Regions from separate parts of the Rummeliibacillus sp. NPDC094406 genome, predicted to be linked through region 2. Evidence: riboswitches for the same ligand, from Rfam matches in the RefSeq annotation. Region 2 holds a riboswitch; the other holds the start of a gene.

Region 1 (3,429 bases), on a different contig from region 2:
TTTGGCATAATGCCAAATCCAAACCAAATGATTAACAATGGTGCCAAAACAATGATTGGAATGTTTTGTGACAGAATAAGTAATGGGTACGTTACCTTTTGCACAACCGGTAATATATGTAGAATTACTGCTATTGCGAAACCTACTGCACTCCCAATAATCAGCCCTAATAGAGACAATTTTGTTGTTGCCAAAATATCAACCGAAAAGCTAGGAATCACCTTAAATCCTTCTGAAAAAATTTGTGATGGTGCTGGTAAAAGCCATGCAGGTGTGTCAGTGATTCGTACAATAATTTCCCATAGACCTAAAAGAAAGAGGAGGAGAACAATCGCCCCTCCATTGTTTCGTAACCATTTCATTTATCGGTATTTCTCCGTTAAGGTATCCATTGTAATACCCGATGGTTGGTAAAGAATTTTCACTTGTGTAATGACATTGACACATCCTAGTTCAACCATTTTTTCATTCATCTTAGTAATGATATTCATCAACTCTGACATTTCGCCTTCCATCGTTGTTTCAAGAGGATGCACTTCATATTTTATCCCTGATTCATCGATCACTTTAATCGCAGCATCTACAAAAGGAATCACATCTTCATATTTTTCTGTTTTTGGTATAATTTGAACACTGATTAAAGAATTAGCCATTTTCATTTCCTCCTACTGTGGTAAAAATTCATTTGTGAATGCTTTTTTAGCATCGAATTTGCCTTCTAATAATTTATTGTCACTCATCCAATTTGCATAGTTTTCCCAAACTTCAAGTTTTTGCTCTCCCCATTGTTTAGCATCATCTTGATATTTATCAGCAAGCCACTCTTGACTTTTCTTCACAAGTTTTTTGTCTAAATCTGGTGCTGCTTTGATTAAGATATCTGCCGCTTTATCTGGATTTTTAATGGCATATTGATAACCTTGAGAAGCCGCTTTAACAAAAGCTTTCACTGTTTCCGGATCATTTTGAATCATTTTTTCATTAGTCGCTAATACTGGAGTGTAATAATCCAATTTTTTACTGTAATCTGTTAAATACATCATGTTCAATTTTTCTCCGCGAAGTTCAGCTTCTATACCTGTCCATCCATAGTAAATCCACGCAAAGTCTACATCTTTTTTGACCATTGTAAAGTAGTCTGCATCTCCTGCATTGATGATATCAACCTTCTTCACGTCTGCATTTTCGGTTTTCATCAATGAATCGATTACGGCTTTTTCCACTGGTGAACCCCATCCACCGTAAGTTTTTCCTTCAAAGTCTTTTGGCGATTTAATGTTCTTCGCGATTGGTGATGCGAAACCAGATGTATTGTGCTGAATAATCGCTGCGATGGATACAAGAGGAACCCCTTGTACTCGTGCTTGTGTAATTCCTTCTTGATAGCTAACTCCAAAATCAGCCTTGCCAGATGCAACGAGTTGGTCTGCTCCTGTCTCGCCTGGTTGAATAATGTCTACATCTAAACCCTGTTCTTTAAAGTATCCTTTTTCTTTTGCAACATATAATCCAGTGTGGTTCGTATTAGGTGTCCAATCTAAGACAACTGTTACTTTTTTTAGCTCTTTCTTCGAGCCTGCTGCATTTTCCTTCTTATCCTTTGACTGACATCCTGCTAAAGCGAGTATCGCCACTAACAGGAACACATATAACTTTTTCATCTTATTTGCTCCAATCTCTGTTATTTTAACAAGTTCTATGTAAAGAAAAGAGAAAAAGAAAAAACGTCCGGAACCATTCCGGACGTTAACATACATTCTAAAAGATAGTCATTTGATAACCCTATTATTATCTTTAGCTGATGTTCCCTCCGCTGGTGTTAACCAGTTCAGGTTCTAAGGGTCAGTATCTATCGGATACATTCTCAGCTGGCATCACCAGCCCCCCTACATTCTTCATACATATGAACTTTTCACATTCATTATAACAAAAATTTTCGGAAATTGGGGAATGGCATAATATTAAGTGTTTTATATTAGAAGAGGTCTGCTAAAGGTATTGGTGTCACTCTTCAGGTTTTAGGTTTACTCACGTTTTCAAGAAATATTCACGCTCTGTTACGATTTACTCGCTCATTCGCACATTTTATTTGCGCTTTATTGAATTGTATTCGCATATTACATATTTTAAATCTTCCATTTGGAGAAATTAATGAATAGATTATCTAAGTTTAGATAAGAATTTCGTTGTGTTTCCGAGGAAAAGGGTGAGACGGTAGGAGTTTTATAACTAATATATAAAATTTTAGTTTTGCCTCAGTTTGCTTAATATTTCATTCCTTAATTCTAACATTTTATCTTTTGATGGATATGGATTTGTAAAAGTTAATGCCTTATCAATTGAAGTAAGTGCATGATTATATTCTTCTGAATTTAGGAGAGCTTCGGCTAAATAGTACCAATAATACGAGATATCGTATTTCTGCAATATTTTTTTGTTATAAGAAGCAACCTTTTTGAAATAATAAGGATAAACATCTTCTGCTATCGTAAGTCCTGATCCCTGATACCGATAAACATCAACCATATAGGCATCTCCAATATCATGAGTCCAAATCGCTAATTCAAACTGTCCATCTTTCCCGTATTTTCCAGGCATATCTTCCACAAACAACTTACTATAATATACGTAATTTGTAAGTAAATTAACGAAGTTATACATTTTCCATTGTAATAAAACCAGTTGTGACCAGATACTTTCTACTTGCCAGCCAATGACTAATGAATTTACACCTAGAGGAGTTAGTGGAACAGCCATTAAATCCGTAATTGCATATCCTTTACCTTTTATTTCTGCCATTGGATACCAAATATTATACGATTTTTTTAATAGTATAAGATAATTTTCACCTTGATATTTATAGGCAACAATTAATTCCTTTAACCGATCTCCATCTATATCTGCCAATAAAATGGCTGGTCTGTTGTTTGCATTTTGCAATTTCAAAATAGTGGCTGATGGTGGCAATATGCTTTCCAGCAAATGTTCAAATTCATTCATAATCTATCCACCCTTTCATAGTAGTGTATGCATAAATTGAAATGGGAGATAGTTAGGTGTGATAGGCAGTTTACCTAGTTTCATGGAATTTTTAGTAATATAGGTGATCTTCCATAGTTGGATTGAATTTTGCCTCATTTAGAATTGAGATAAAAAAGCCTCTGATCGTTAAGATCAGAGGCTTCTTTTATTATTTTGGAAGATTAATATAAAGTTTACCTGCAGCCTTTTGGAGTGTTTCATTTTGGAAGCTATCGACTGCTTTTACTTCGATGACTGCTCCATCTGCTACAGTTCCATCCGGTACAGTCCAGTAACCAACATAATGTCCTGCTGATTCTTCAGACATAGGCAGTTCTGTTGCGTTTTGTGCAGTATCGTTAACGTTTGTTAATGGCATATGAATGAAGAAGGATGTTTTTAAGTCTG
Region 2 (3,429 bases):
TAAGGTTCGCAAGATGATAATTTCCTATAAAAACGAACAATCATCCTCCTAAAATTCATCAAGGACAATTTTATTATTAACAATCTTATTAAAGAATGGTTCTATTGTATATATATTACATTACAGCACATTTTCTACATACGGTAAACAAATTTAAATAAACTGATAATTAATAACTGCACTAACAAGCGCGCAGCATGCAAATATTATCAACCACAAGGCCCATTTGTTTGGTGTATCATAATAAATTTCACCATGTAAATAAAAGGTAATACATATTTCTTTAAGAAGGCAAAAAATCTCCTTATATATTTTTCGGTTTGTTATTGTTGAATAGGATTATTTTTGCTACAAAAGAACAAATGTTCTATAATGAAATTAAATACATATGGAGGTGTTTTTAGTGAGGCCTACTCTAACAAAAGAAATTAGTGTGCAAAGTTTTAAAGACTTTTATTGGTTAAAAGAAGAATTACAAACTTTTTGCAGAAAAAATGGAATAAGTGCTTCTGGTTCAAAAATAGAAATTACCGATCGAATTGAAACATTTCTTCGAACAGGAGAAATTAAAAAGCCAATTAGAAAATCAAAGGTAAATAAGAAGGCAGAACCTCAAACAGATTTAAGTCTTGATACAGTCATTATGGAAAACCATCGATGTAGTCAAGATGTAAGAGCCTTTTTCAAGACAGTTATTCCTAATTTTCATTTTTCTACATATATCCAAAATTACTTTAAAAACAACATTGGAAAAACGTATCGTGATGCTGTAAATGCTTGGTATACGGAAGAAGAGTTAAAGAAAGACCCTACATACAAGAAAAAGATTGCTCCCCAATTTGAATACAATCAATTCATTCGTGACTTTTTTGCTAATCCAAAAAACCAAGGAAAAAGTCGTCAAGAAGCAATTGAAGCGTGGAATAACATTAAGAAACTTCCTGGAAGTAATAAATACGAGCCTAATAATTAACTTTTTAGGTCCCCTTAACATTTCTACTTGAACGTAATTTGACTTTTGACAACCAGAAACTCGCTTTTGTTGCCAATTTCAGTTTATCTCGTTCATCAGGAGATATTGAATGTTTTCTATTAGAATAAATATATTAATAATCTGGTTTAAAATTAAATAACCTATCAATTTTTTATTAATTCCTTTTTATGTATTTACTTTCTTTACTTATTTCCCTATAATATGGTTATAAAAATTTTATATTGATAACAAGGGGTGTCCATTGAGTTGGGCTGAGAGAGAAACACGTTGACGTTTCTTAACCCTCGGGACCTGATCTGGTTCATACCAGCGTGGGGATGTTACATCACTGAGCAAAGAAGATAGATTATCTATGTTTATATCGCCAGGTCCATTTTTAATAATGGACCTGGTTTTTTTCTTTACTGATATTTGCTGTGAAACAGATCTGTCCCTATTATCAATTAGAAAAGAGGATAGACAAGATGAACAAAACAAATGAAGAAATGAATTTTGCAGTTATGTCCAATTTTTCTGGTAGTCGTAAAGTATATGTAGAAGGAACACGTCCTGATATTAAGGTACCCATGCGTGAAATTACTTTAACTCCAACTAATGATGCTAATGGCGTTACTGAAAATCCCCCAGTACGTATCTATGACACTAGTGGCCCTTATACAGATGAACATCGCACTATCAACATTCGAGAGGGTCTTCCTCCCCTTCGCAGAGATTGGATTTTAGAAAGAAATGATGTAGAGGAATATACAGGCAGAAGTATGAGACCTGAAGATAATGGTTACAAAAAAGAAAATAGTTCTAACTCTATAGAGCAATTCCCATACATCAATTCCCGCCCATTACGTGCTCAAAAAGGAAAAAATGTTACACAGCTTCACTATGCACGAAATGGATTCATCACACCTGAAATGGAGTTTATTGCGATACGAGAAAATGTAGAACCTGAATTTATTCGTAAAGAAGTTGCAGAAGGTAGAGCAATTATACCTGCTAATATTAATCATCCTGAAATTGAACCTATGATTATAGGACGGAATTTCCATGTAAAAATCAATGCAAATATTGGAAATTCAGCTGTGTCTTCTTCTATCAAAGATGAAGTTGAAAAGATGACATGGGCAACTCGCTGGGGTGCCGATACAATTATGGATCTTTCTACAGGTAAGAACATTCATGTGACTAGAGAATGGATTATTAGAAATTCACCAGTACCTGTTGGAACAGTCCCTATTTATCAAGCTTTAGAAAAAGTTGGTGGGATTGCAGAAGATTTAACCTGGGAAGTATATAAGGATACCTTGATTGAACAAGCAGAACAAGGTGTCGATTATTTTACGATTCACGCAGGTGTACTTTTAAGTTATATTCCATTAACAGTTAATAGAATGACTGGGATTGTATCTCGCGGGGGTTCAATCCTTGCACAATGGTGTTTAGCACATCATGAAGAAAACTTTTTATATACTCATTTTGAGGAAATTTGTGAAATTATGAAGTCCTATGATATTACCTTTTCGTTAGGAGATGGTTTGCGTCCAGGATCCATCGCAGATGCTAATGATGCTGCACAATTTTCTGAACTTGAAACTTTAGGAGAATTGACCAAGATTGCTTGGAAACATGATGTACAGGTCATGATTGAAGGTCCAGGACATATTCCGATGCATTTGATTAAAGAAAATGTAGATAAACAAATGGAGATCTGCCAAGATGCACCATTTTATACACTAGGACCGCTTACAACTGATATTGCACCTGGATATGACCACATCACTTCTGCAATTGGTGCTGCGATGATTGGATGGTTTGGTACAGCAATGTTATGCTATGTAACACCAAAAGAACATCTAGGATTACCAAATAAAGAGGATGTACGAACTGGTGTTATCACGTACAAAATTGCTGCACATGCTGCTGACTTAGCAAAAGGTCATAAAGGTGCCCAACAACGAGATGATGCCTTGTCAAAAGCTCGCTTTGAATTCCGGTGGAAAGACCAATTTAACTTATCGCTCGATCCTGAAAGAGCTTTAGAATACCATGATGAAACATTACCAGCTGAAGGTGCGAAAACTGCACATTTCTGTTCTATGTGTGGACCAAAATTCTGCAGTATGCGTATTTCACAAGATATTCGAAATTTAGCAAAAGACAAAAAACTTGTTATTGATGATATAATTGGAGAAGGTTTGAAAGATAAAGCTTCTGAATTTCGTCATCAAGGAAGTCAAATTTACAAATAAAATAACTACACTATTCAATAAATAATGGGTAGTTAATAAAGAAAAAAAGAGCAGTTGGATAAGAAAAATGATTTTTCTTTCCAGCTGCTTTATTGATTGTAATAGATGTAACAAAAAATCCACGTTACTCCGAAGGAAAAACTTTACGGTATCCCCCACAGGCTCATCCCCTTTAATCATAATTTTTTACTT

The links. Region 2 has a riboswitch for thiamine pyrophosphate ahead of thiC (phosphomethylpyrimidine synthase ThiC). Riboswitches for the same ligand answer to the same signal wherever they lie in the genome.
Region 1: it holds a riboswitch for thiamine pyrophosphate, as region 2 does, so the genes downstream of both, ACIQ4I_RS14080 (ABC transporter substrate-binding protein) here and thiC (phosphomethylpyrimidine synthase ThiC) in region 2, are expected to answer to the same signal.

The regions. Positions count from the first base shown of each region.
Region 1 covers NZ_JBIWGZ010000005.1:56,990-60,418, forward strand. Annotated here, with positions in the region: gene ACIQ4I_RS14070 (ABC transporter permease) at 1-362, opposite strand, end outside; gene ACIQ4I_RS14075 (thiamine-binding protein) at 363-653, opposite strand; gene ACIQ4I_RS14080 (ABC transporter substrate-binding protein) at 666-1,661, opposite strand; TPP riboswitch at 1,789-1,898, opposite strand; gene ACIQ4I_RS14085 (hypothetical protein) at 2,245-3,000, opposite strand; gene ACIQ4I_RS14090 (S8 family serine peptidase) at 3,191-3,429, opposite strand, start outside.
Region 2 covers NZ_JBIWGZ010000001.1:27,437-30,865, reverse strand. Annotated here, with positions in the region: gene ACIQ4I_RS00135 (glycerol-3-phosphate responsive antiterminator) at 1-12, opposite strand, end outside; gene ACIQ4I_RS00130 (DUF6434 domain-containing protein) at 404-973, shown strand; TPP riboswitch at 1,215-1,329, shown strand; gene thiC (phosphomethylpyrimidine synthase ThiC) at 1,459-3,237, shown strand.